3 regions of the Paenibacillus sp. FSL R7-277 genome follow, and region 2 is predicted to be linked to each of the others. Evidence: predicted binding sites of a transcription regulator. Region 2 holds the regulator's gene; each other region holds the start of a gene.
The links. The regulator LexA, encoded in region 2, represses DNA repair genes until DNA is damaged. The targets are predictions, from matches to a motif close to CGAACATATGTTCG.

Region 1: the regulator LexA is predicted to act here: its motif matches at 6,505-6,518, upstream of addB (helicase-exonuclease AddAB subunit AddB).
Region 3: the regulator LexA is predicted to act here: its motif matches at 3,152-3,165, upstream of C173_RS09020 (YolD-like family protein).

Annotation. Positions count from the first base shown of each region.
Region 1 covers NZ_ASPX01000023.1:133,494-141,497, forward strand. The annotation lists gene C173_RS09690 (UvrD-helicase domain-containing protein) at 1-2,847, opposite strand, end outside; gene addB (helicase-exonuclease AddAB subunit AddB) at 2,844-6,404, opposite strand; gene C173_RS09700 (alginate lyase family protein) at 6,932-8,004, opposite strand, start outside.
Region 2 covers NZ_ASPX01000054.1:2,619-10,622, reverse strand. The annotation lists gene metH (methionine synthase) at 1-3,066, opposite strand, end outside; gene C173_RS16270 (FixH family protein) at 3,236-3,712, opposite strand; gene C173_RS16265 (HAD family hydrolase) at 3,877-4,662, opposite strand; gene C173_RS16260 (hypothetical protein) at 4,698-5,225, opposite strand; gene C173_RS16255 (DUF896 domain-containing protein) at 5,273-5,482, opposite strand; gene C173_RS32915 (LysM peptidoglycan-binding domain-containing protein) at 5,592-6,008, opposite strand; gene lexA (transcriptional repressor LexA) at 6,206-6,832, shown strand; gene C173_RS16240 (L,D-transpeptidase) at 7,020-7,358, shown strand; gene C173_RS16235 (hypothetical protein) at 7,438-7,656, opposite strand; gene C173_RS16230 (hypothetical protein) at 7,773-7,994, opposite strand.
Region 3 covers NZ_ASPX01000022.1:55,507-63,510, reverse strand. The annotation lists gene C173_RS09040 (glycosyl hydrolase) at 1-1,124, shown strand, start outside; gene C173_RS09035 (PH domain-containing protein) at 1,142-1,633, opposite strand; gene C173_RS09030 (hypothetical protein) at 1,834-2,436, shown strand; gene C173_RS09025 (GNAT family N-acetyltransferase) at 2,524-2,949, opposite strand; gene C173_RS09020 (YolD-like family protein) at 3,225-3,560, shown strand; gene C173_RS34635 (hypothetical protein) at 3,603-3,764, opposite strand; gene C173_RS09010 (M15 family metallopeptidase) at 3,943-4,629, shown strand; gene C173_RS34930 (WGxxGxxG family protein) at 4,705-5,181, shown strand; tRNA gene C173_RS09000 (tRNA-Leu) at 5,368-5,453, shown strand; gene C173_RS08995 (hypothetical protein) at 5,601-5,795, opposite strand; gene C173_RS33590 (helix-turn-helix domain-containing protein) at 5,898-6,110, shown strand; gene C173_RS33340 (helix-turn-helix domain-containing protein) at 6,065-6,502, opposite strand; gene C173_RS08985 (PTS lactose/cellobiose transporter subunit IIA) at 7,088-7,396, shown strand; gene C173_RS08980 (PTS sugar transporter subunit IIC) at 7,471-8,004, shown strand, end outside.

The sequences.
Region 1 (8,004 bases), on a different contig from region 2:
CAGGAACGGGGAATGCAGGTCCTGACGGTTGAACATTTTGGCCATACCTGCCAGGAAAACAACAGGGAACTCCAGACCCTTGGATTTGTGGATCGTCATAATTCTGACGCCCCCGGCCTCCTCGCTGCTTCCTCCGGCAACCCCCAGATCGCCGCCGTTCTCTCTCAGCCGTGAGATGAACACCAGAAAGCGGAACAGCCCTCTGGCCGAGGTCTCGTTCTCGAATTGAACAGCCCGGTCATACAGCGCCTTCAGATTGTTCTGGCGCTGAAAGCCTCCGGGAAGCCCTCCGACCCACTCCAGATACCCGCTCTCCCGGTAGATCCTCCAGATCAGCTCGCTTAAGCTTCCTTGCCGGGCAGCATTTCTCCAGTTCTCCAGCCTATCCAGGAAGGACTTAAGCTTACGCTGCAGCGTAAGCGGAATATCCCGCAGCGCCGCCGAAGCATCGGTTCCGTCAGTTATACCTTCCTGTACACTCTCATTTCCTGACGATGGCGTAAGCTCTGACGAGGCGGCTGTCTCTCCGGCTGTGTCACCGGTACCGGCCCCCTGTCCCGCCAGCAGCGCGGCCTCCCAGAACAGATCCGGCGGATTGTCCCGCAGTGCCTCCCCTGCTTCAGAAGCCGCAACCAACGCATCGTAGAACGTCCCTCTGCTGCACAGCCGCACCTTCGCCAGCTCCTCCTCCTGGAGATTCACCACCGGTGAGCGCAGCACTCCGGCTAGAGGAATGTCCTGTCGGGGATTATCGACAATCTGCAGCAGGGAGAGGGCAATCTCCACCTCGGTAGCCTGAAAATACCCCTTGTTCTGGTCCCCGTATGCCGGAATACCTTCACCCCGCAGCTCCTCAATCATCAGCGGCGTCCATACCCGGGCCGAACGCAACAGAATGACAATGTCGCCGTATACCACGGGACGCATGATCCGCAGTCCTTTATCATAGATCAGCAGCGGCTCACCGCCGGTCATTCCCGTCATCTGTGAGATACGCCGGGCAATGGCCCGTGCTTCCAGCTGCGCCGTCTCACTCTCGGCAGCCTCCAGCTCCAGAAGGGGCAGCTCATCGCCCTCTGCCGCTTCGTCCGCCGGACCCGGGGCAGAGGCTCCCTTGTCGATCAGCAGCAGCTCCGGCGCAAAATAAATATCCGTACCTTTCTCCGCAGCTCCCGGAAAGTTCGCTCCGTACACCAGCTCTGCCCGCTCATCATAACTGATCTCCGCGACATTGCTGTCCATGATCTGCCGGAAGACCATATTCACCGCATTCACCACTTCCATCCTGCTGCGGAAATTGCGGGCCAGATCGATGACGAGACCATCTTCCCGTTCCTCCTGTCCCGGATCAGCCCCCGCCCGGCCATCTGCCTCAACGACATGCAGGGTGCTACCTGCACTGTCTCCGTAGGATGGATCATTACTGAACCTGCGGTATTTGTCCAGGAACAGGCCCGGCTCCGCCAGGCGGAACCGGTATATACTCTGCTTCATATCCCCGACCATGAAGCGGTTGCCGGGGGATTCCCGGGAGATCAGCCGGACAATCTCCTCCTGTACGCTATTGGTATCCTGATATTCATCCAGCAGCACTTCGTCGAACTGGCTGCGGTACTCCATCGCCGCATCCGACGGTAGCGAATGCCCCGGCTGCGAGTCCTTATGGCGCAGAATCTGCAGGCAGTAATGCTCCAGATCACTGAAGTCCACCAGCCCCCGGCCCGCCTTCTCCAGCCTGTAGCGCTCGCCGAACGCGATTACGGTCTCCGCCAGCTCCTGCATCAGCGGAGCCGCCGTATGTAGTTCACTCAGGAAGGATTCCGACGGACGGCCGAACAGAGATTTTTGCAGCTCGAGCAGGCTCTTCTTCACCTGATCCCGGATTGCCTTCACACTCTCCTGAAGCAGCGGATCAGTGGCATCCTTCTTGCAGGGCTTCAGCTTCCCGAAGGAGATCTCCATGAAGATATCATACAATCCGGCCCAGGGCTGTGAGTCCACCGCGTCCAGCAGGCCTTGCGCCATCTCCAGATCGGCAGCAAGATTCTCCGCGTAAGGCGCCGGACCGGCGGGTTGAAGCGCAATGTCACGCCCCTGCTCCAGCTGGCTGATCGCCCCCTTCAGCGTCAGCCTGGCTTCGGCAAGAATGCTCTGCACCCAAGGTGTATGGCTAAGAGCTTCAGCATCCGGCAGCGCAAAGTCGGCTGCGGTATCCCGCAGCCACTGCGCAGGCCAGGGATGGCTGCGCGCGAAATCATGCAGCCGCTGAATCAGCGAATGCACCGCATCATCGCTCCGTTCACCGCTGAACCAGTCTGCAAGCTGCACGAACAGGGTATCTTCCCCGTCCTCGGCAACCTCGCCGTATTTCTCCTCGAGCAACTCTTCCAGCAGCTCCTGGCGCATCATCTCCGCCTCATGCTCATTCAGGATACGGAAGCCGGGATCGATTGGAATCATCTGGTAATACCGGCGGATTACTTCAAGGCAGAAGGAATGCAGCGTGGTAATGGAGGCTCTGCCCAAGAGAGCAAGCTGGCGGCGCAGATATTCGTTCCCGCCCTCACTGTCCTCCTCCAGCTTACGCTCCAGCGCTTCCCGGATACGCTGGCGCATCTCGGAGGCGGCAGCCTTGGTGAATGTTGCCACCAGCAGCCGGTCCACACTGAAGCCCGCTTCCTCCTTGCTGATCTTGCGGATAATCCGCTCGACAAGGACTGCCGTTTTGCCGGAACCGGCTGCCGCTGCCACGAGAATATCGCTGCCGCTCTCGGCAATGGCGCGCCACTGGTCGTCACTCCACAGACTGCCTTCCGGCTTCGTTTCGGGTACAGGTCTTGTGCTCACAGCTTCTCTCCTCCTTTGCGGGACAGCAGATCCCAGATCACTTCTTTGCCCGGCTTACTTAGAATGTTATAGCTATTGCCCTCCACCGCTTCATCGAACTGGCAGACGGGACGGAAGGAGCAGAAGGTACAGGCCGTTTCCTGCTGGATACGATAAGGCTGTATCGTCACATCCCCCTCCGTAATGCTGGTCCCGATCTCCGAGATCGTGCTGCGCACCGAGGAACGCAGCTGCCCCCACTGCTCTGGGGTAGCTACAGATGCGCTGCTATAGAAGCTGCCGTCACTCTTCAGCGCTACCGGAACAATAGAGGAATACCCTTTGTCTAGTGTGGTATCCATCAGCGATACTACCTCACGGTCGGCGGTCAGCAGGCCCTTCATCTTGAAGCGCTTCATCAGCTCCTGCTCTGCCTGCTCCCGGTTCATTCCGTTGGCTGAGGTCAGGAGCGGATCATGAACGTGGAAATAGAGCGCCCCGGCAGGCAGTGCTTCCTGGCCCAGCCATTGCTCGGAATAGGTCAGCAGCACATCAAGGTAAGTCAGCATCTGTAGCGACAACCCATAGTAGACCTCATGCAGCTTGAGATCCTTCTGGCTTGATTTGTAGTCGATCACCCGCAGCAGAATCCCCTGCTCCCCTTCAGCCTTATCCACCCGGTCAATCCGGCCGACCACCTCCATAACACAGCCGTTCGGCAGTGTAATTCTCAGCGGAGGCAGCTCCTGGCCCGGGCCAAAATCCAGCTCCAGCCCGACCGGCTCAAAACTCCCGCGCCGCGAATGCTCCCCGAGGATGACCGAAGCGCGGCCGACAATATTCTTCAGCTTGCGCGAGATATAGCCGTAGCGCTTGCTGCTCATCAGAATCTCTCCCTGTAACAGCGGAGACAGCTTATCCACTGTCGCCCCTGCCTCACGGCGGCATTCCTCCGCAGTCATGCTGCCCCAGCTGCGGCCTTGCTCCTGCAGCCGCTTCGCCATTTCACTAAGGGCCGCATGGAAAAGCTGCCCGATATCTGGAGCTTGGAGCTTATAGAGCTGTCGCTCCTTCAGCCTCAGCCCGTAGGAAGCGAAATGAGAGAAGGAGCAGGCAACGAACCGCTCCATCCGTGACACGCTGCCGCGCAGCGTAGAGCCGCCATACAGGCGCAGGCTGGTCTCCTTCTTCAGCCGTATGCCTTCATTGCGGTAGAACAGCGAGCCGAGCAGCCGCTCCAGCTTCAGCTTCATGGACAGATCCGCATGGCGGTATTCCGCTGCCTGTTCATCCGCAGGCTTGTCTGCACCCTGCTCCGCCGCAAACCAGTTATAGACCTCCCACCACATGCCGGGGATCTCTGCCCCTTGACGCCACTGGCGGAGCTGAAGCAGCAGCATGCGGAGCGTCTGCTCAGGATGGCCGATGAAGGCCATATGGACAGCGTCGTCATCATTGCCGCTCTGCGGGAAGCCGGAGAGGAATTGTTCATCTAACTGCTGCGGGAACATTCCCTGCAGCTGGCGGATGACCTCCGAAGGTAGTAGCGCTTTGCCCTCATCGTCAGCTACGGCATAGCTGATCCACAGCTTCCTGCTGGCAGTGGTAAGCGCATTGTAGATCAGGAAACGTTCATCCAGCAGCTTCCGGGATGAGCCCGGCGCAAGCTCCATACCGGACTTCTCCAGCATAAGCCGTTCCCCTTCGGACAGAATGCCGTCTTCCTTGAACTGTGCCGGAACCACTCCTTCGTTGAAACCGAGCAGGAAGGCGTACTTCACTCCAGACACCCGGGTACGGTCCATCGTACCTACCAGCACCTGGTCAAGTGCGGGCGGGACGAGCCCCATTTTAAGCTCAGCCAGCCCGGTCTCCAGCACCCCGGCGAACAAGCTGAAATCTATCCGTTCCTTGCCCATCATCTCGGCAATCTGGTCCAGCAGACCCAGAACAGCGCCCCAGAGCTGGCTATGCTCCCGGGCAGCTTCCGGGCGGCCTTGCTTCAGAGACTCCGCTCCCATCCCTTCGAGCTTCCGTGCCGCTTCCGTATCCTCCAGCAGCAGATATACCGCCCGGCATAGCTCCAGACCGCTGCGGCTGGCTTTGATTCTCTGCTCAAATGCCTGCAGCGGTCCTGTAATCGCACTCCGGCAGGCTTCCATTCTGGATAGCATGGCTTCATCTACAGCCTCACTGCCCTCCAGGGAGAGGCGCGGAATCCCCTTCCAGGAGCGCCCGTCCGTCCAGCGATAGCCGTGAATGCCGCAGGCCAGCACATAGTTCTCCAGCTCATCCATATGGGCACGGGTAATGTTTCCGTCCAGCGGGAGCAGCAGCTCTGTCTTCACGCAGCGGAACACATCTTCATAACGCCAGCGGCGGCGGACGACATCGAGAGCGGAGCGGATGAATTCCACCAGCGGATGATGCAGCTCACTCTGCTTCTGGTCCAGGAAGAACGGAACGCCGAAGTCCTGAAATAACGGGGCAATCAGCGGCTCATAATCAGCCATATTGCGCATGAATACCGCCATTTCCCCATATTTAGCCCCCGATTCTCTAGCCAGGGCCTGCATCTCGCGCAGCACGCCCTCCACCTCGGTGCGGCGTGAAGCCCCAGCCCGGATGCTGATGGCTTCCTTCACCTGTTCAGCCGGTCCCGTCCAGGGATGCCGGCGCTGTAATCCGCGCTCCAGATGCGCGAGTACGGGAGCGTCCTTGAACCTTGGCAGGACAGGCGGAGCCAGCAGCTCATCCCATACGGTAAGTCCCATCTCCTCCGCTATTCCCCGGAGCTTAATGTAAGTAACCGCCGCCGGATGGAACAGCTCCAGCTCGTGCGGGGCAACGCCCGGCGGATAGATCCGGTCCAGTGTGAGCGCAATGGTCATTGTGTCCGCGTACTGCATCAGCTCACGCAAGACGATGAATTCCTGGTTGCTGAAGCCGTGGAAGCCGTCCACCCAGATCTCAGCGCCGCGGATATAGGCAGAGTCCGCAATATGCTCAGCCAGTTCGGCTAGTCTGTCCTCTTCATCTATATAGAGCTGTGACATCTCCTGGTCCAGCTCGCTAAAGACGAGATGCAGATCATCCAGCTTCCCGGCCAGAATAGGGCTGCCCAGCGTGGCATCCCGCATTCTGCCGATCTGCTCCTCCAGGTCTCCGGCTCCAAGACAGCAGCGCTTAAGCTCTGTGTGCAGACTGCTGAGCCGCTCCACAAATCCCGGCCGGTCCGAGGAAGCCCCGAACAGCTTCAGCTCCTCCTTGCGCTTGCTGATAATCTTGTAGATCAGCATCTTCTTGCCTTCTTCACTGATAGGCAGACTTGCGCTGCCGCCGGTCTCCTGCTTCACCCGGTAGGCAAGCCGCGAGAAGCTGAGCGTCTGGGCGCGCAGACTCCCCTTCACGCCGCCCGCCGCCAGCAGTCCCCGTTCCGCTCCGAATGATCCTTGCTCGGGAACAAGTATAATGATTGGGGCCCCAAGCGGCTCTGCCTTCAGCCTGGAGGATACCCGCTCCCATATTGTAGTCGTCTTGCCGCTGCCCGAGCGGCCGATGATGAAGTTAACCGTCATTTCAGCAGACTCCTTCCGTTGAACCCTGGCACTCTATGCGACACCAGAATCTATGAAACTTCTCGTCTCAATAGTATAGCATACCTCCACCGCCCGCTCCAGAACGTACGTTTGCCATTGTTTGCAAATGCAGAAATAAAGAAGACTCTCCCTGAGCCGTGCAAACGGCGGGCGGAAGAGTCTGAATAAATCATGTCAATTAGGTTCAAGGCTAACAGTTACTGCTGCAACTCCTCCCAAGTGAAGGGCAAGACAGGGATAGTTGTAGAATGTACACTTAAAAGCAGCGGAACAGCATACTTTTCTCGTATAGCTGTAGTCTGTGCAACTAAATCTGCCCAAAGAGGCAAGAACCGGCAATGCGTGAATATTTTATTGTACGAAATACACCTAAACAGGTAATCGATTCGACATCGGATGTTTTAGTTGTACAAAGTGCATTTAAGCCTATCGCAGCCGGAAAACGGCCAGCGGAGAAGTCTTATCTGCTAATATTCTTATCTTTAATAACTTCCAGCACAAAATGCTTATTCCTTCCGCTCCGTCCAGCCCAGGGTGTCCGGGCCGATTACAATGGTGCCGATCGCATCTCCGTATACATAGGACAGCTCGACCCGCCGCCGCTCCGCGTCCACCATGCAAGTGTTCACGTGCAGCGGACCGCTGTTGTCCGCCGCATCGCCGGGTAGACACAGGGTCAGAATTCCAGCCTTACCGGCCCAAGCCGCCCGGCCCTCGATTACCGGAATCTCCGATTTAGAGCCGTAGACCTCCGATACCCAGCCCTGCTCCTTATTCACCGTGAACTGTTCATCCTTCAGGCCGCTTGTCATCCAGCTCATATTCAGCTTCACTGTAGAGCCGGGATAGACCACGGTTGCTGTAGGCTGTGCGGCGACGGCAAATCCTCCAGCTGCGTCTCCTCCGGTTCCAATAACGGCTGTTTCAGCTTCAACTTCAGCTTCTCCGGTCACTGCTTCTCCAGCCGCTCCGGCTTCGGAAAACAGCTCCAGCACCGCCTCCGGGTGCAGATGGAACCGCTGCTCCAGCTCATGCTCGCCATCCGCCTCCAGCCAGTCGGCAATCAGCAGCAGCGGCACCTCCACGCCCAGCAGCACCCAGCGCCGGTGCATTACCGGACCGGGAAGACGGATGTATCCGTCATGCGCGGCATCAATGAAGTGGTAACGGCTGTTGCTCTCCCAGCGGAAGGTGCTGGCCTTAGCCACAGGCTCGCCCCATTGCTGGGTAGAGATATACGGCGTCTGATCCAACCCGTCTATGGTAATAGTGTTGTGTGCCCGGGTGCTTTTGAAATAACGGCGCCATTCCCCTTCCTCATAGGTGTACCTCCCGGTATCGGTGAAGAGCAATTGCCCGTTCCACATCCACTCCAGATTCAGCGCATCGGCATGACCGTGCGCTCCGCCCATCTCTGCGGCATCGAAGAACAGATACTGCTGCGGGTCCCGCATCACATAATACCCGGTCTGCACAAAAGCCACGCTGCTCACCGAAGGCGCAGACTCCGCCTGAAGCTGAACACACCGCTCATACGTCTCGGCTCCCAGCAGCCAGAGGCATTCTGCATTGCCCGTGC
Region 2 (8,004 bases):
TGCCTGCAGAGCATGGGAACGGAGATAATCACCCTTATCCTTAAGTTCAGTCGATAATTCACGGACACCATGTCCCGCAGTAACCACCAGGAAGCCAACATAGTCCATGACTCCGCTCTCCACTGGCTTCAGGAAATCAGCAAGGCAGAGATACGGCTCCACATTCTGGCGCGGGAAGGTGAAGGTATGCAGTACCTTAGCCTGATCCTGCGGATCATAGATCAGTATGTCATTCCCGCGTGACTGGGCCGGGAAGAACTGGTACATCGCATGTGGGACGATCGTGCCTTCGAGCATCGCCTGATGCAGAATATCGTCAACAGTCTCTTTCAATTCTACCGTACGCGGGTCCCGCGCTGCCAATTGCGCCTCTACAGAGCCGCGCAGACCGAGATGATGGCCGAGCAGCATCTGCATATTCACATAAGGAATCACATGTCCCAGCGGATAATTCCGCAGGACATGACGCTCCAGATCTGGCGGGATGAACACCGGGGCATCAGCCGAGATTTTGGAGCGGACTGCGCGCGTAAGCTCGGGAAGCGGCGCTTGCGGAGCGACAGCTACGGCAGCCTCAGCCTCCTCGCGGACCTCCTCCTCAATCTTCACCCGCTCCAGCGGATTCATCAGCCGGTTGGCGATATCCAGACCGTCCATGGCATCCTTGGCATATAAGACGAGCCCGTCATACTCCGGACGGATTCGGGTCTTGGTGAATTTGCGGGTCAGTGCCGCACCGCCCACCATAATCGGTACATCAATACCGGCGGACCGCAGATCCTGCGCAGTCAGTACCATCTGCTGCGCCGACTTCACCAGCAGTCCCGACAAGCCGATGGCGTCAGCCTTTTCCTTGCGGAAGGCTTCAATAATATTCTCTGGCGGAACCTTGATCCCCAGATTGACGATCTCATAACCGTTGTTGGAGAGAATAATCTCGACCAGGTTTTTACCGATATCATGCACATCACCCTTGACGGTCGCAAGCATGATTCTCCCCTTAACCGAGGTCTCATCCTTCTGCATGAACTGCTCCAGATGGCTTACAGAGGCCTTCATGACCTCCGCACTCTGGAGTACCTCTGCCACGATTAATTCATTGTTATTGAACAGCCGACCTACTTCAGACATCCCCGCCATCAGCGGTCCATTAATGATCTCCAGCGGAGGCGAGGTCTTCAGCGCTTCATCCAGATCCGGGATCAGCCCCTCCTTAGTGCCTTCTACCACATAGGAAGCTAAGCGCTCGTCCAGGGAGAGATTCGAGATCTTCTCCTTCTTCTCCACCTTTTTGCCGCGAAAAGCCGCCACGAACGCAGACAAGGTATCGTCGTTCGTATTATAGATCAGCTCTTCTGCAAGCTTGCGCTCCTCTTCAGGAATCGATGCGTACCGCTCCACCTTCTCGGTGTTCACGATGGCATAATCCAGACCGGCCTTGGTGCACTCGTACAGGAATACCGAATTGAGCACCTCGCGGCCGGCTTCCGGCAGACCGAAGGAGACATTACTGATACCGAGAATCGTGTGAACAGCAGGCATGGCCTCCTTGATCAGACGGATGCCGTCAATCGTCTCTTTGGCGGAGCCGATATACTGCTCATCTCCGGTTCCTACAGGGAATACCAGGGTATCGAAGATCAGATCCTCGGGAGCCAGACCGTATTTGTTGACCAGCAGATCGTAAGAACGTCTGGCCACCTCCAGCTTGTCCGAAGCCAGAATAGCCTGGCCAGTCTCGTCGATGGTGCCTACAACAATCGCTGCTCCGTATTTATGAATCAGAGGTGTGACATGCTCGAATTTTTCTTCACCATCTTCAAGGTTAATGGAGTTAATGATCGCTTTACCCTGACAATACTGCAAGGCCAGATCAATGACCTTCGGGTCCGTCGTATCGATCATTAACGGCACCTTGACCTTCTTCACCACCAGCTCCAGGAACCGCATGATGTCTTCCGTCTCATCCCGGTCCGGGTCCTGCACGCACACATCAATAACCTGTGCGCCGCTCTTCACCTGGGCACGGGCTATCTCCGAAGCTTCCTCATATTTCCCCTCGACGATTAGACGCTTGAACTTCCGGGAACCGAGGACATTGGTCCGTTCACCAACCATATACGGACGGTTCTCACTCTCCACGTACACCGGCTCTATCCCCGACAAGGCCGGAGGATGCTGGCCGTCAAGCTTACGCGGCGGGTAAGCCGCCATCACTTCAGCCATCGCCCGGATATGATCAGGAGTCGTTCCGCAGCAGCCGCCGGCAATGTTCAGCCAGCCCTTCTCCGCGAAGCCGCCCAGCTTACGGGCCAGGGAATCCGGAGATTCATGATAATTCCCGTTCTCATCCGGCAGACCTGCGTTCGGGTAACAGCTGACGGCCGCTGAAGAGATCGCGGACAGCGAACGGATATGATCCCGCATGAACTCCGGTCCGGTAGCACAGTTCAGTCCGATGGACACCGGCTTCAGATGCTCCAGCGAAATATAAAAGGCTTCTATATTCTGTCCGGCCAGCGTGGTTCCCATAGGTTCAATCGTTCCTGAAATCATCACCGGCAGCGTAATTCCGCTCTTCTCGAAGGCGTTACGGATGCCAATGCTTCCAGCCTTCACGTTCAGAGTATCCTGGGATGTCTCCAGGAGCAGCGCGTCCACCTTGCCGTCGATCAAGGCAACCGCCTGTTCTTCATAGCTGTCTATAAGCTCCTTGAAGGTGACTCCCCCGGTGACAGAGAGCGTCTTGGTGGTCGGTCCCATAGCTCCTACAACATAACGCGGGCGCTGCGGTGTATCATATTTATCTGCGGCGTTACGTGCAAGTCTGGCGGCCGCAAGGTTAATCTCCCGGGCACGGTCCTGTATATCATATTCGGCAAGCACCACTGAAGTGGCACCGAAGGTGTTCGTCTCAATCAGATCCGCACCGGCATCCAGGTATTTCTCATGAATGTCCTGTATAACCTCCGGCCGGGTCAGCACCAGCATTTCATTACAGCCATCCAGGTCATCCCCGCCGAAATCCTCGCCGGTGAGCGGCACCTGTTGAATCATGGTACCCATAGCTCCATCCAGTATCAATATGCGCTGCTGCAAGCTCTCAGCAAGTGTGTATTTGGCCACTTTCCATCCCCCCAGTGAAACATTAGAGTAATTTTAGCAGAATAAAGGGATTTCGGAAAGCCTTCCTTTCCACCCTGCATTATTTGTATTTCCATTGATTTCATTTCTATTACGGCGCTACCACAAGTTTCTTGCTTGGCATGGAATGCTGCGTCCGGGCAGTCACATGTGAAGTGACACTGAATTCGCCTGCCTCTGCAAAGGTATGTTCCCCGACATAAGCCCCTTCTCCGGCACTTTCACCCTTGATTTCAACCTTCTTGGTCTTATCCGCTGCCTCGTTGACCTCAAACATTACTTCTCTCGCATCATCCACTGGTTCACCGTCCTGTGTCACCACAGCCTTGAAGCTAACTGCCGTCCCTGCGGTTACTTCCTCCGGGGTCCAGCTCAGCTCCACCTTAATCGGTGACATGGAGGAATTGGCCGCAGCATGCATCTGCATCTCATCTTCCTTATTCCCCGAGCATCCGGCTAGCGTCATCCCCATCACAATGCATATAAGTCCCCTGCGTATCCTTGGCTTCATCATCTGAAGTCCTCCCGGTTCATAGGTAGATTCTTCTTCATCCACGAACATATCCATTCTATATTACAATGAAAGTCAGATCGCTACTCTTCTTATTATACACATTTTATTCAATTTGCCTTAAAGAAGCTGCATGATTCACTCGTGAACATGAGAATAGTCATATCTTTATAAAAAAAGCCAATATCCACTAAATAGGATACTGGCCTCATAGAATTCAATTATAAGGAGTCTACCAGCGGCAGAAGCTCCGAGAGATGGCTGATCTGGTAATCCGGTGTAATCTCCGGGTCGGAGGCTTTGCTATTTCGGTTGATCCAGACCGTAGTCAGTCCGGCAGACAAGCCCCCAAGAATATCTGTCGTAAGCTTATCGCCCACCATTATACCTTGTTCCGGAGTAATATCCAGCAGTCCGAGCGCATGCTCGAAGATTCCCTTGTCCGGCTTGCCTTTGCCGAAGCTTCCCGAAATCACAATGTGGTCAAAATACGGGGTAAGCTCCGGCACACCATCCAGCTTCTCCTGCTGAAGAGCCGGGCAGCCGTTCGTCAGCAGCAGCAGCTTCACCTTACCGCGCAGCTCGTCCAGCACCTGAAGCGTCTCCTCATAGATATAAGGACGGCTGCGGCGCTCTGCGGCGAACTTGTCAGCCAGCTGTGCAGCCAGCGCTTCATCCTCTACCCCGAGTGAGGCCAGGCCACGGCGCCAGGATTCCTTACGGTAGACAGGGGCAAGCTGTTCCAGTTGACGGAACTCAGTCTGCTCACCGGCAGTGAAGTTCGCCCACAGCGCTTCATACGGGTTAATACCGATCAGCTTCGTGAACGGATACGTCTCATAGGATTCGTACAGTGTACGGGCTTCCCTGCGTACAGCAGCTTCCAGCTCTCCGGGATCAACGGAATCTCCAGCAGCCTCGCAAGCATAGCGGAAGGCTTCTTCCACACTGCGGTCATCCCACAGCAGAGTATCGTCAAGGTCAAATAGTACGGCGGTAATCGGCATTTGTTCTCCCACTCCCTATATGCTGGTCTGTCTTCCTATTCGTGCACGACCTCAATGTTGTTGTTCTTGGCGAACTGCTCCAGGCGTTCCCCCATCGCAGCAGTGTCATAACGGTTAATCAGCTTGGAGAAAATCCACTGCTTGCGCTTACCCTTATACTTAATGGTAACTACACTGCGCGATAAAGTGATCTTCTCAATATCCGCCGCAGCCAGGAAGCGTTCGCGGTTGTATTTAATAGTAGAGATACGCGCACGCTCAACCTTAAGGAACGGACGGCGGAAGAACAGCAGCGCAGCGAGCAGGAAGTACAGCACTACACCCAGCCAGTTAGCCAGAATCCCGCTTCCTTTGGCTTCGTCAATTGAGCCGACCACCCAGAACATGATACCGAGCAGCATCAGTACAACGGGGAATACAATATTGCGACCTTTGAAAATATCGATGCTTTTCGCGGCAGTCTTAGTGCTGGAAGTGTAAATGGAGTCCTTCCCCTGCTTCTTTCTTTGCTGGTTAATTTGCTTCGTGTTGCGTTGAACCATTCTTTCCCAAGAACGGGCCATGTAAGTTCCCCCTAGTCATCCTGTATTATCTATGAAAAGGCAACAGGCTAATGCTTAAGTCCGTTATTGCCTTCTTCATGCTCCGGATTGTCCACAATTTCGATGGTATCAAGCTGGGCCCGAAAGTTAGTGCGGATATTCCCCAGGTACATCTCGCGGAGCTTGGCACGTTCAGCCAGTTCCTCGTCATTCAGGCCGCCGTTCTTAGCTTTGCGTGCCAATTCATTGATGCGTGCGACCAATTCGTCAATATTCAATACGTTTCCCTCCCTCTAAATTCATTTTAACTTTGCCATGAGAAAAAGAGCTTGTCAAGGTCTACCCCCTGAAAGCTCTCACAGTCGATCATTAGTCTGACATATTCCTTCAGTATAAAGGTAAAGTCAGAATATCTCCGGCCTTAATGCCGCTGTTCTCCAAATGATTCGTCTTCATTATTCCTTCTATATATACGGCAGTCTTCATGTCCTCAGGCTTGTTGCTTAACGCAATACTCCATAAGGTATCTCCGCGTTCGACTACGATCCGCTTATCCGGCTTCATCGACGAGACCGAACCGGCAAAAACATTCCCCACCACAGTGAATCCCGAAATAACAAGCATCAGCACCAGAACCAGCTTCATCAGGCTGACCTGACGGAATAGTGATGAGAGCGCAGCGAGACTATGAAGAATACCGTCCTTGATCTTGGTTACATAACTATGAGCAGTTGGATTACCGGGAGCGGACACCTTGATATCCTCATTATTGTAGATGCTGTTGTATGTACTATACTTTAACATGATCATCATCCTCCAAACACATGTTCTTGCTTTCGAAAATAATATAACACGAACATGTGTTTCGATCAATAGTTTTTTCGGAACATTTGTTCTCTTTATTTCCGTTCTCTTATTTTCCTCATTTTAGAACTTATGTTTGTACGAACGGAAGTTCTATGTTATAATTTTCCCAAACATAGTATATGGGGTTGATTCCGATGTCAAAGATTTCTAGTCGTCAGCTGGCGATCCTGGAATTTATACGTAATGAAGTCCGCAGCAAGGGTTATCCTCCGTCCGTCCGCGAGATTGGCGAGGCTGTCGGCTTGGCCTCCAGCTCAACCGTGCATGGTCACTTGGACCGGCTTGAGAAGAAGGGCCTGATCCGGCGTGACCCAACGAAACCGCGTGCCATTGAATTACTCGGCCAGGAAGATTCAGAGAATGTGCATCAATTCGTCCAGACCGTTACCCGCATCCCGGTCGTGGGTAAGGTTACAGCTGGTGTTCCTATTACAGCTACAGAGAATATTGAGGATTACTTCCCATTGCCTGCTCATTATGTAGGCGATAACAAGGTATTTATGCTATCTGTTCTTGGTGACAGTATGGTAGATGCCGGAATTATGAACGGGGATTATGTCATCGTGCGCCAGCAGCAGACTGCCGACAACGGCGATATTGTTGTAGCGATGACCGAAGAAGATGAAGCAACTGTCAAGACCTTCTACAAGGAACGGGATCATATCAGGCTGCAGCCGGAGAATCCGGCGTACGAGCCTCTCCGCCTCAACCGCGTTACGATTTTGGGCCGGGTCATCGGATTATTCCGCGATATCCACTAATCTACTCCCCGCTTAAGAACAGGCTGCTCCGCACCATGCGAAGCAGCCTGTTTTATGTTCATTTTACTTCGTGTAGTGGCCAAAAAGCTGTATACAAACATTTGTTCGCATTCGTCTTTATGGCCATTTTTCTGCGAACCGCTGCATAGCTCCGCACATATCCTGTTACAAAGGAGTGCTGATCTGTATGCCCAATTACCGAATTATCGTCGATCTGTCACAGCGCATGCTGTATTTGCTGGATAATGACGTTGTCACCAGAGGCTTCCCTGTCGGCATCGGCAAAATGTTAACCGTCTCGCCGGTAGGCGAATACACCATCATTAACAAACAGCCCCATCCAGGCGGCCCGTTCGGTGCCTTCTGGATGGGACTGTCCAAGCCGCATTACGGCATCCACGGAACCAATGACCCATCCTCCATTGGCCACATGGTCTCACACGGCTGTATTCGTATGTATAACGCAGATGTTCTGGCTCTAGCCGCCCTCGTTCCCATAGGTACCCGTGTTACCATCCGGGAATAGGAACGTCACAAAAACCCTTGAGACGCCAGATTGCGCCCCAAGGGTTCTTGTGATTCATATGAATTAGAGCGGATACAGACTACAGCACACTTCTCAACAGACGGATAGCCACCGTATTCAAACGGATGGCCTCGCGGATCGATTCTCTGGCTGCCAGCAGTTCTCTTCTGGCCCGCGAACCTCTAGGCACTCTGCGCAGATTCTCATTGATTTCTTCCAGTCTCTCCAGCAGAATTGCCCGCTGTGTCAGCAGGACATTAATGGCTCTGCGAATCCGGTTACGTTCTCTTTGGCTCATCTTTACACCTCTCTTTTACACTTGGATAGTATAAGAGATGCCAAGAATGGCTCCAAAGATTGTGTGATTCGGCAGTAATGTTAGTTAGAGCTGCAGGTAGTGGGCAGCGAATCTGATTACTTTTTGTTCAATCGTACCCGGAATTCAAATTCATCGCGTCTATAAGTCATTCCGGCCAGCACAATGTACTCCGGTGTCCATTTCTGTACAGGTCCGGCATAATCAGCAATCACATGCGGTTTGCCATCAACCAGCTGAACGACGTAGACCTGTACCTGTGCCAGTGCAGCAGCGAATAGATCAGCATCACTGGACAGTACTTTATAAGCCGTATTCAACTTCGTTCCT
Region 3 (8,004 bases), on a different contig from region 2:
CCGGGGGGATCGTAGCGATGACCTATCATGCCAACCTGCCGGGCAGCGCTCCAGCCTGGACGAATGTCTCCATGAGCCTCAGCGAAGCTAACTTCAGCAAGTACATCACACCGGGAACGCCAGAGTATACGGCAATGATTGCTGAGCTGGATAAGGTAGCTGTTTTCCTGAAAAAGCTCAATGACGCCGGTGTTCCCGTACTCTGGAGACCCTACCACGAGATGAACGGCGGCTGGTTCTGGTGGGGGCAAAAGTCCTCCTTCGTCACCCTTTGGGAGATCATGTTCCAGCGGTACACCGTCTATCATCAGCTGCACAATCTGCTATGGGTGTGGAGTCCGAATGCCAAGAACAAGAATAGTGAGGAGCCGGCGAAGTATTATCCGGGCAGCGGCAGAGTGGATGTGCTGGCAGCGGATATTTTCGAGGGGGATTACAAGGTAAGCCATCATGATACGCTCTGGGACCTGGGGCGCGGCAAGCTGATCGCCATCGGCGAGAACGGGGAGCTTCCTCCGCCAGCTGTGCTGGCAGGCACGCAGAACAAATGGAGCTACCAGATGACCTGGGGCAAGATGCTGTACGAGCGCAATAAGGATGCAGTAATTCAGGCTTTTATGAAGAATAGTGCCGTGTTCTCCAGAGATGATTATTCGGCCAAGGCTGCGGCGTATGCTTCTTCAGGAGGGGTACTCCCCAAGCCAGGCCTCTATGGGCAGTATTATAACAATATTACGCTTAGCGGCACGCCTGCCCTCACCCGGACAGATGCCAATATTAACTTCGCCTGGAGGCAGGAGGCGCCTGATCCGGCCGTTCACGCAGATCTGTTCTCCGTACGCTGGAGCGGCCAAATAAGCGCTGCCTACAGTGAGACCTACACGATCTACTCGTATTCAGATGACGGAATCCGGATATGGATCGACGGGAAGCTGATTATTGACAGCTGGATTAAGCAGAGCGGGCAGGAGCGGCAAGGCACAGTGAGTCTGATTGCAGGGAAGCTGCATGAGCTGAAGGTGGAGTACTATGAGAACCAGGGGGATGCGCGGGCGGTACTGATGTGGGAGAGCCCCAGCCAGGCCAAAGGCGTAATTCCGGCAGGAGCCCTCTACCTTCCATAACCAAGTGTAACGAAGCGTCAGATATGCTCGCGGTAGCTGATGTTGTTGGCGATTTTCTCGTCACGGACGGCTTGGCGCAGGATATCCTTGACAGCTTGAACCTTACGGATTCTATAGAAGGGGAGCTGTGGAGATGAAGCATCATCCGACAAAATGATCAGCGTCCCGATACCCAGCATACGCTGCATAACCGACTGAGTGACAGAGAAATCATTCACCCGCAGCAGCTCGATTTCTTCGACATCCTTGCCGATCAGTCCGCTCTTCACCATAATCCGCTGGGACGTAATCGTATACTTGGTGGTATTCAGTCCGATCAGCCCCTTGAGACGGTCGGAGATGCCGGCAGGCTTGCCCTGCCATAATTCTTTTTCGGGACCGGAGCTATGGCCAGCCGCCGGACGGCGTGCTGCTGCCGGAGAACCGGCCTCTTCTGTACCTGCCCCGCATTCCCCGCAGAATTTGGCACCTTCCTTGTATTCCGCACCACATGCTGTGCAATAAGCCATAATAATCTTCCTCTCCTTGAACAGATGAATTCATTATAGTATAACAGGAATTGCCAGTCATCAACGGGTTATGGCCCGCCGTTTCTCCCTATGAATACGCTTAACTGCTGACATATGTTTCATTGCGCCGAATTTTACATTAATTTCATTTGCACTTAACAAAAATCGATATTATTCTGTTAAGTGGAGGGATATTAACTATGAGACAAGCTTTACTTGCAGGACTGCTAGTGGCCGTCATGATACTCAGTGCCTGCGGCAATAACAGTGCTGAACCGGCGTCCCCGGAAGAGGTACAGGAGACGGTACAGAACTTTTACAATGAAATGTCGAAATTCGACGAAATGGGCAAATCCTCGCTAGAGAACTTCAACACCACGCTAACCTCTTATTCCACCGGACAAGCGACAGACAAAGAATTCGAGAAGGCTGTGGACAGCTTCCAGGATACCGCATCTCAGCTTGCAGATCATGTGAACGATATCAAGATTGCGGGTGGCCTGCCGGATACGATCGAGAAGCTGCTTAGAGATTCGGTGATCGCTTTCCAGAGTGCCTATCAGATCAAGGAGAAGGCTTCCAAGGGCGCAGTATCGCCTGATGTGACCGCTGAGGAATTCAACACGATGAATGAGCAGGCGGACATAGCGATGCTCTACGGCATCTCCAAGCTGAATGAAGCCAGAGAAGCCGCCGGACTGATTGAACCGGAGCAAGCCGTACCGGGAACCGTATCAGATGCAGGCACAGATGCCAAGCAGGAACCGGGTGCTGGAAGCGCAGGGACTTCGTCAGTGAAATAAGCAGAGACAAGACTTCTTATACGCCAAAGGATTCAGATGAAGACGCTGTACAGCATTACTGTAGGCGTCTTTTTGCTGCCGATTGAATTATTGGTCCAATCTTTTTGAGAAGTACTTTGGGGCCTCCCTGAAACCTTGTCTTTCATAAAATGTATGAGCCGCTATTCTTCTGGCATGGCAATGAACCTGGATACTGGCACATCCTCTTCGGGTGGCGGAAGCTGAAGCGGATTCCACTAATTCCTGTCCAATTCCCTTACTTCTAGCTGAGGAGTCCACAACCAGATAACTAATGGAGGCGATATCTCCTCTCAGGCCCAGTTGCGGGATATAATGCAGGGAAAGACAGGCGATAACACCTCCTTCCGCTTCATAGACCATTAACTCCTCATTGGGGTCAGCAAGAAGTCTTTCTATATTCTCTTTCATATAAAGCTCGGTATCCGGATAACCTAACTGCGTCAATAGTCTGGAAATACCCTCTCGATCCTCCACATTTGCTGCTCTAATCATAAATATCATCTCCGTCCTTTCTACCCCTTTCCCCTAATGATGGCATCAGATTAGCGAAATTACTAGAACCACAGTATGGCTGTTTCAATGCAGGTGTGGTGCTAGCTCAACCCTTTGTAATGATCAGTTAAAGCCCTCCTTCTGCGTCCTTGACCTGACATTAATTTCTGCTTGCTTAACAAGCTGAATCGCGGATATAATACAAACATACGTTCGGTTTATGAGCGGAAAGATGATGTAGTCCGGGTTATAAACATCAGAGTGGGGGAATAGCAATGGGCAAGAAGCTTGAAGCGGGCGGTCTGCGGGAGAGCAGCCGAATCATGTTGACGGAGCATAAGGGCGGGATCAGGAGGGACGAACGGGAGACCTGGCATAGCCTGAGGCCGGTTCTGGATGAGCAGAAGCTGGAAGAGATTGAGCATACGCTGGCCTTATCGCTGCGGAGTCATGTGCGGGTAACGCTGGTGCTGTATGATCCTCAGGAGCAGGTGAAGCTGAGCGGGTTCGTGACCTCCATTCACACCCACTCGCGGGAATTCAAGCTGCAGTGGGCGGAGGAATGGAAGTGGCTGCTTGTAGATGACATTGTGGAGGCTTATATTGTCTAAAAGGTAAGCTATCTGCCTGGGATCAGCACGGGCACGCTTCATTTACTTGCTGCGGTGTCCATCCGTCTTCTCATAGGCAATCAGCGTGACTTCCGGGTTCCCGGTCATCCGGGCAATCTCCGATTCCGCCTGGCGGATTACCTCCACCACATCCTCCTGATCGCTAAGCGGGGCTATTCTGTAGCTGTCGCTGTGTATCTCCATGTTCATCCCCCTTTTCGTTTGAATGACCTGACTTACGGTCTGTCTTCTTATTCTGGCCTGTAGGCGCACAGTTCATCCGGGGAGATAGGACGCTGCACAGCTTATTTTGTGAAAAAAACGGTCATTGGTGCAAGCAATCCGGCCTAAGCGGGCATTTACTATACCAGGGGGTGAGTAGATGCTTACTTTGGAGCAGGTCAAGCAGAAGTCCGCCGCAAGGCTGGCGAAGCTGCATCCGGCCGTACTGGCCGGGGCGAACGAGCTGATTAGACGGAGCTATAACCGGGGGGTACCGATCCTCATTACGCAGGGCATGCGCACGATAGCGCAGCAGAATGAGCTATATGCTCAAGGGCGAACCAAGAAGGGCGACATTGTAACCAATGCCCGGGGAGGCGACAGCTACCATAATTACGGACTGGCAATAGACTTTGCGCTGCTCCTGCCGGATGGCAGGAATGTGTCCTGGGATATGAAACGTGACGGGGATGGCGACAAGGTGGCAGACTGGCAAGAGGTGGTGCAGGAGGGGAAGAAGCTGGGATTCGAATGGGGCGGGGACTGGACCTCCTTCAAGGATTACGCTCATCTGCAGATGAGCTTCGGCCTTAGCATCCAGGACCTGAAGGCAGGCCGACGGCCCACTGCCCAGCAGAGTGCAGCCGCACTAAGCCGTATAACCGGAGGTGAGCCAGAGGTGAACAAGGATATCCCGGTAAATATTACGCTCAATGGAAAGAAGCTGACGACCGGCGTCATGGACGAGGCAGTAACCTATGCGCCTGTACGAGCGATTGCGGAAGCACTTGGAGCCAAGGTCACGTATAATGCGTCCAGCAAGACAGTGAACATTGTGAAGGAATAACTTCTCTGCATAGATGCTGTCCCGGATGGGGAAATTATCAGCGATTAACCACATCCATGAAGGGGGCACAACATTTTGAACAAGCTGATCACAAGTCTTGCCTGCGGTACGGTCCTGTCCATGAGTCTGCTCGGAGCAGGTGACATCTCCGCAGCAGCGCCGGGCGGTATGACAACTACGACTCCGGGCGTTATGAGCACCACCGCTCCGGGCATGCACAGCACAACGACTGACGGCCGGATGGGCAACATGGGGAATATGGGCAATCTGGATGACCGTATGATGGATAGCCGGGGCAACACCATGATGAATGAGACCAGAGATTCGATGCACAAGACCGAATCCATCATGAAGGACAAAATCCGTACCGGCGACAACAGCTCCGTCTCCCCGCTGTCCAACAATAACACAACGGGCCGCTACCGGGCACAGAGCACGACCACCACAGGCACCAACAACGACAACCGCTCCAACTGGGGCTGGCTTGGTCTCCTAGGCCTCCTGGGTCTGGCCGGCATGCGCAGCAGAACTGGTGAGCGTGACCGCCACTAGTCCGAGCAGCGCACAGCAGAACGGATCTGACCAGATCCGATTCGGTAAGACGAGCAAAAGGCCCGTGTCAGTCTCGGCTGAGCGGGCTGTTTGCTGCGTCTGCAACAATATTAAAAAAAGGAATTGCGTATCCCCCGGATACATGATATTATATTTCTTGTCGCGTTAGTTCGCGCATCATAACATGCCGGGGTGGCGGAACAGGCAGACGCACAGGACTTAAAATCCTGCGAAGGGTGACCTTCGTACGGGTTCGACCCCCGTCCTCGGCATAAATAGCAATAGAGAAAGGCGCATTCTGCTGAATGCGTCTTTTCTATACATACTGATATCGAAAACAAGAGTACAGGATAAAAACAGAATTTAGGATAGAAACAGAGTTCACGATAGAGACAGGAAATTGTGCAATTAAGATAGAATTATGCAGGAGAGGAACTCCGCAGCTCATTGAAGAGATAGAGCGCAACCTTGAAGCCTTGCAGGTAGATGGAGCGCTCAGTAATGACTTGAAGAGAGAACTGCGTGTCTTCATACTGGAAAGCAGAATCCTGCTGGTCCTCGGGTAGGGCGTTCCTAAGCTGGTGGAAGTACTGATCACTTTCTTGCAGCAGCATTTTATATGTAGGATCTATATCCAGCAGTTCCCGGTACATCGCTTCAAAGAGGATGTGGAGCATAACTATACATACATAATAACTAGAGGGGAGCTACGCCTCATGTTGAGAAGCAACTTAAGAATCCTAATGGCCAAACACCGGATCGACGACATCACCGAGCTAATGGAGAAATCAGGCCTGAGCCGGAATTCGATTAACAAACTCTATCGGGAGACGGACTTGGAGACTGTTAAGCTGGAGACGCTGGTCAGGTTATGTGATACGTTTCAGTGTAAGCTGTCGGAGTTGGTGGAGTATGTTCCGGGGGAGTAGGAATCTGGGAGTGGGAGAGTGCCTTTGGGGGTGCTCTTTTTTGTTTGGGGATTGTGTATTTTCTTATTTTCAATAATCATATTGGTGTTGTCCATCAATACTTCCAGTAGACACTGCTTAATGGTTTCAGGGGTTATAGTTAAAGCTGACGGATGGCAACCGCTTCCCACACCTCCCTTCGGATCATACAAAGTTAATAGATCAACTAAGGTGATCTCCAGAGCAATCGATATTTGCTCTAGTATTTTGATCATAGGGTTCTTTTCTCCACGTTCGATCTGCACGATGTAAGATGTGTTTACCCCTGCACTTAGTGAAAGCTGCTCCTGACTGAAACCATTTTTCAACCTTAAAATCCTGATATTTTCCCCAATAGATTCAATGCTGTTCATTTCCCTTCACCCCTAATCAAACGATAGAATTTTTTGGTAGGAGGCTCAACAGGATATAGTACGGATTTAAATGCTTATAGTAGAGAATTGATACGGAGTGTGGTTAAACCGTGGATAAAAGCACTTAAGGTGATTTATCCTGTTACTCCCAAGCGAAACCCATATTTGAATATAGATGCCTCCTCTGAAAATAGCTCCTTCCAAATCTCTATGATTTCAGATACTCTTTTTTCTGCCATGATATAGCCTCTCTATATTCCTTTTCACTTCCTCATCTCCTTCATTTATAAAGTGCTTTGTGTTCAACCATAAGTTATCTATACTGGCTAAATCCACGTTGTATACTCTATAAAGAATAACGTTTTCATTGATGGCGGATTTGATAGAGTGTGTTGCTTAGCTAGGTCAAGCATGTATTTTTCAAGGTTCGTGAAGAGTTGCAAACGGGGAATCAAAGCAATGCCATTCTTTTTCCCCCAGGTAGGTGAAAAAGAATGGGTTCAATTGAAAGCGATATCAAATTATACTTACCTTGTAACAAGGACAGCAAGACAGATAAGAGAGAAAAAACGCAGAGGTGATGGAATGGAATACGTGGAGAAAATTATGACGCTGATTGCCAATTCTGGAGAAGCTAGAAGTAAAGCGATGGAAGCGATTCAAGTGGCGAAAACTAATGATTTTATTGCGGCCAAAAAAATGCTGCAGGAAGCTTCGGATGTTTTGCGAATGGCTCATAAAATTCAAACGGGTCTAATTCAGGAGGAAGCAGGAGGAAGTAAGCAGGAGATCACGATTCTAATGATACATGCCCAGGACCATCTGATGAATGCTATGACTGTCAAAGATCTGGCTGCAGAATTTATTGAATTGTATGAGGTTAACAAGAAATAGATAGTCAGGATCATTCGGGGTTAGCCTTATGCGATAGCTAAAGGCTCCCTAAACATTTTAATGGGGGGTCAGGTATGAACGGATTTTTAGGGATATTACAGAAAATGGTCGTTCCGCTTGCAGCGAAATTATCTTCGAACAAAGCTTTGCAATCGGTTTCTAAAGGTCTTATGGGTTTGATGGTAATCATGATGATGGGTGCTTTTTCAACGATATTGAGCAGTTTGCCATTCGATGCTTATCAGAACTTTTTAGTGTCTTCTAATTTAAAAGGAGTATTTAACACTCTGCTCAACGTTACAACAAATATGCTGGGGGTATACGCAGCATTTTCCATTGCTTATTCCTATGTCTCAAATGAAGATAAAGATGGATTCTCAGCAGGTGCAATCAGCCTCATGTGCTTTTTTATCGTTACTCCATTGACAGTCGCAGGAGAGGGCTACATGGCAGTTACGAATTTGCCGTTGGATTGGATAGGGCCAAAGGGCTTATTCACCGCAATGATCGTCGCTATTGTAGTTTCCAAATTGTATGTATTGATTATTAACCGGAATATAACGATTAAAATGCCTGAAGGGGTTCCGGAATTTGTATCCAAATCCTTT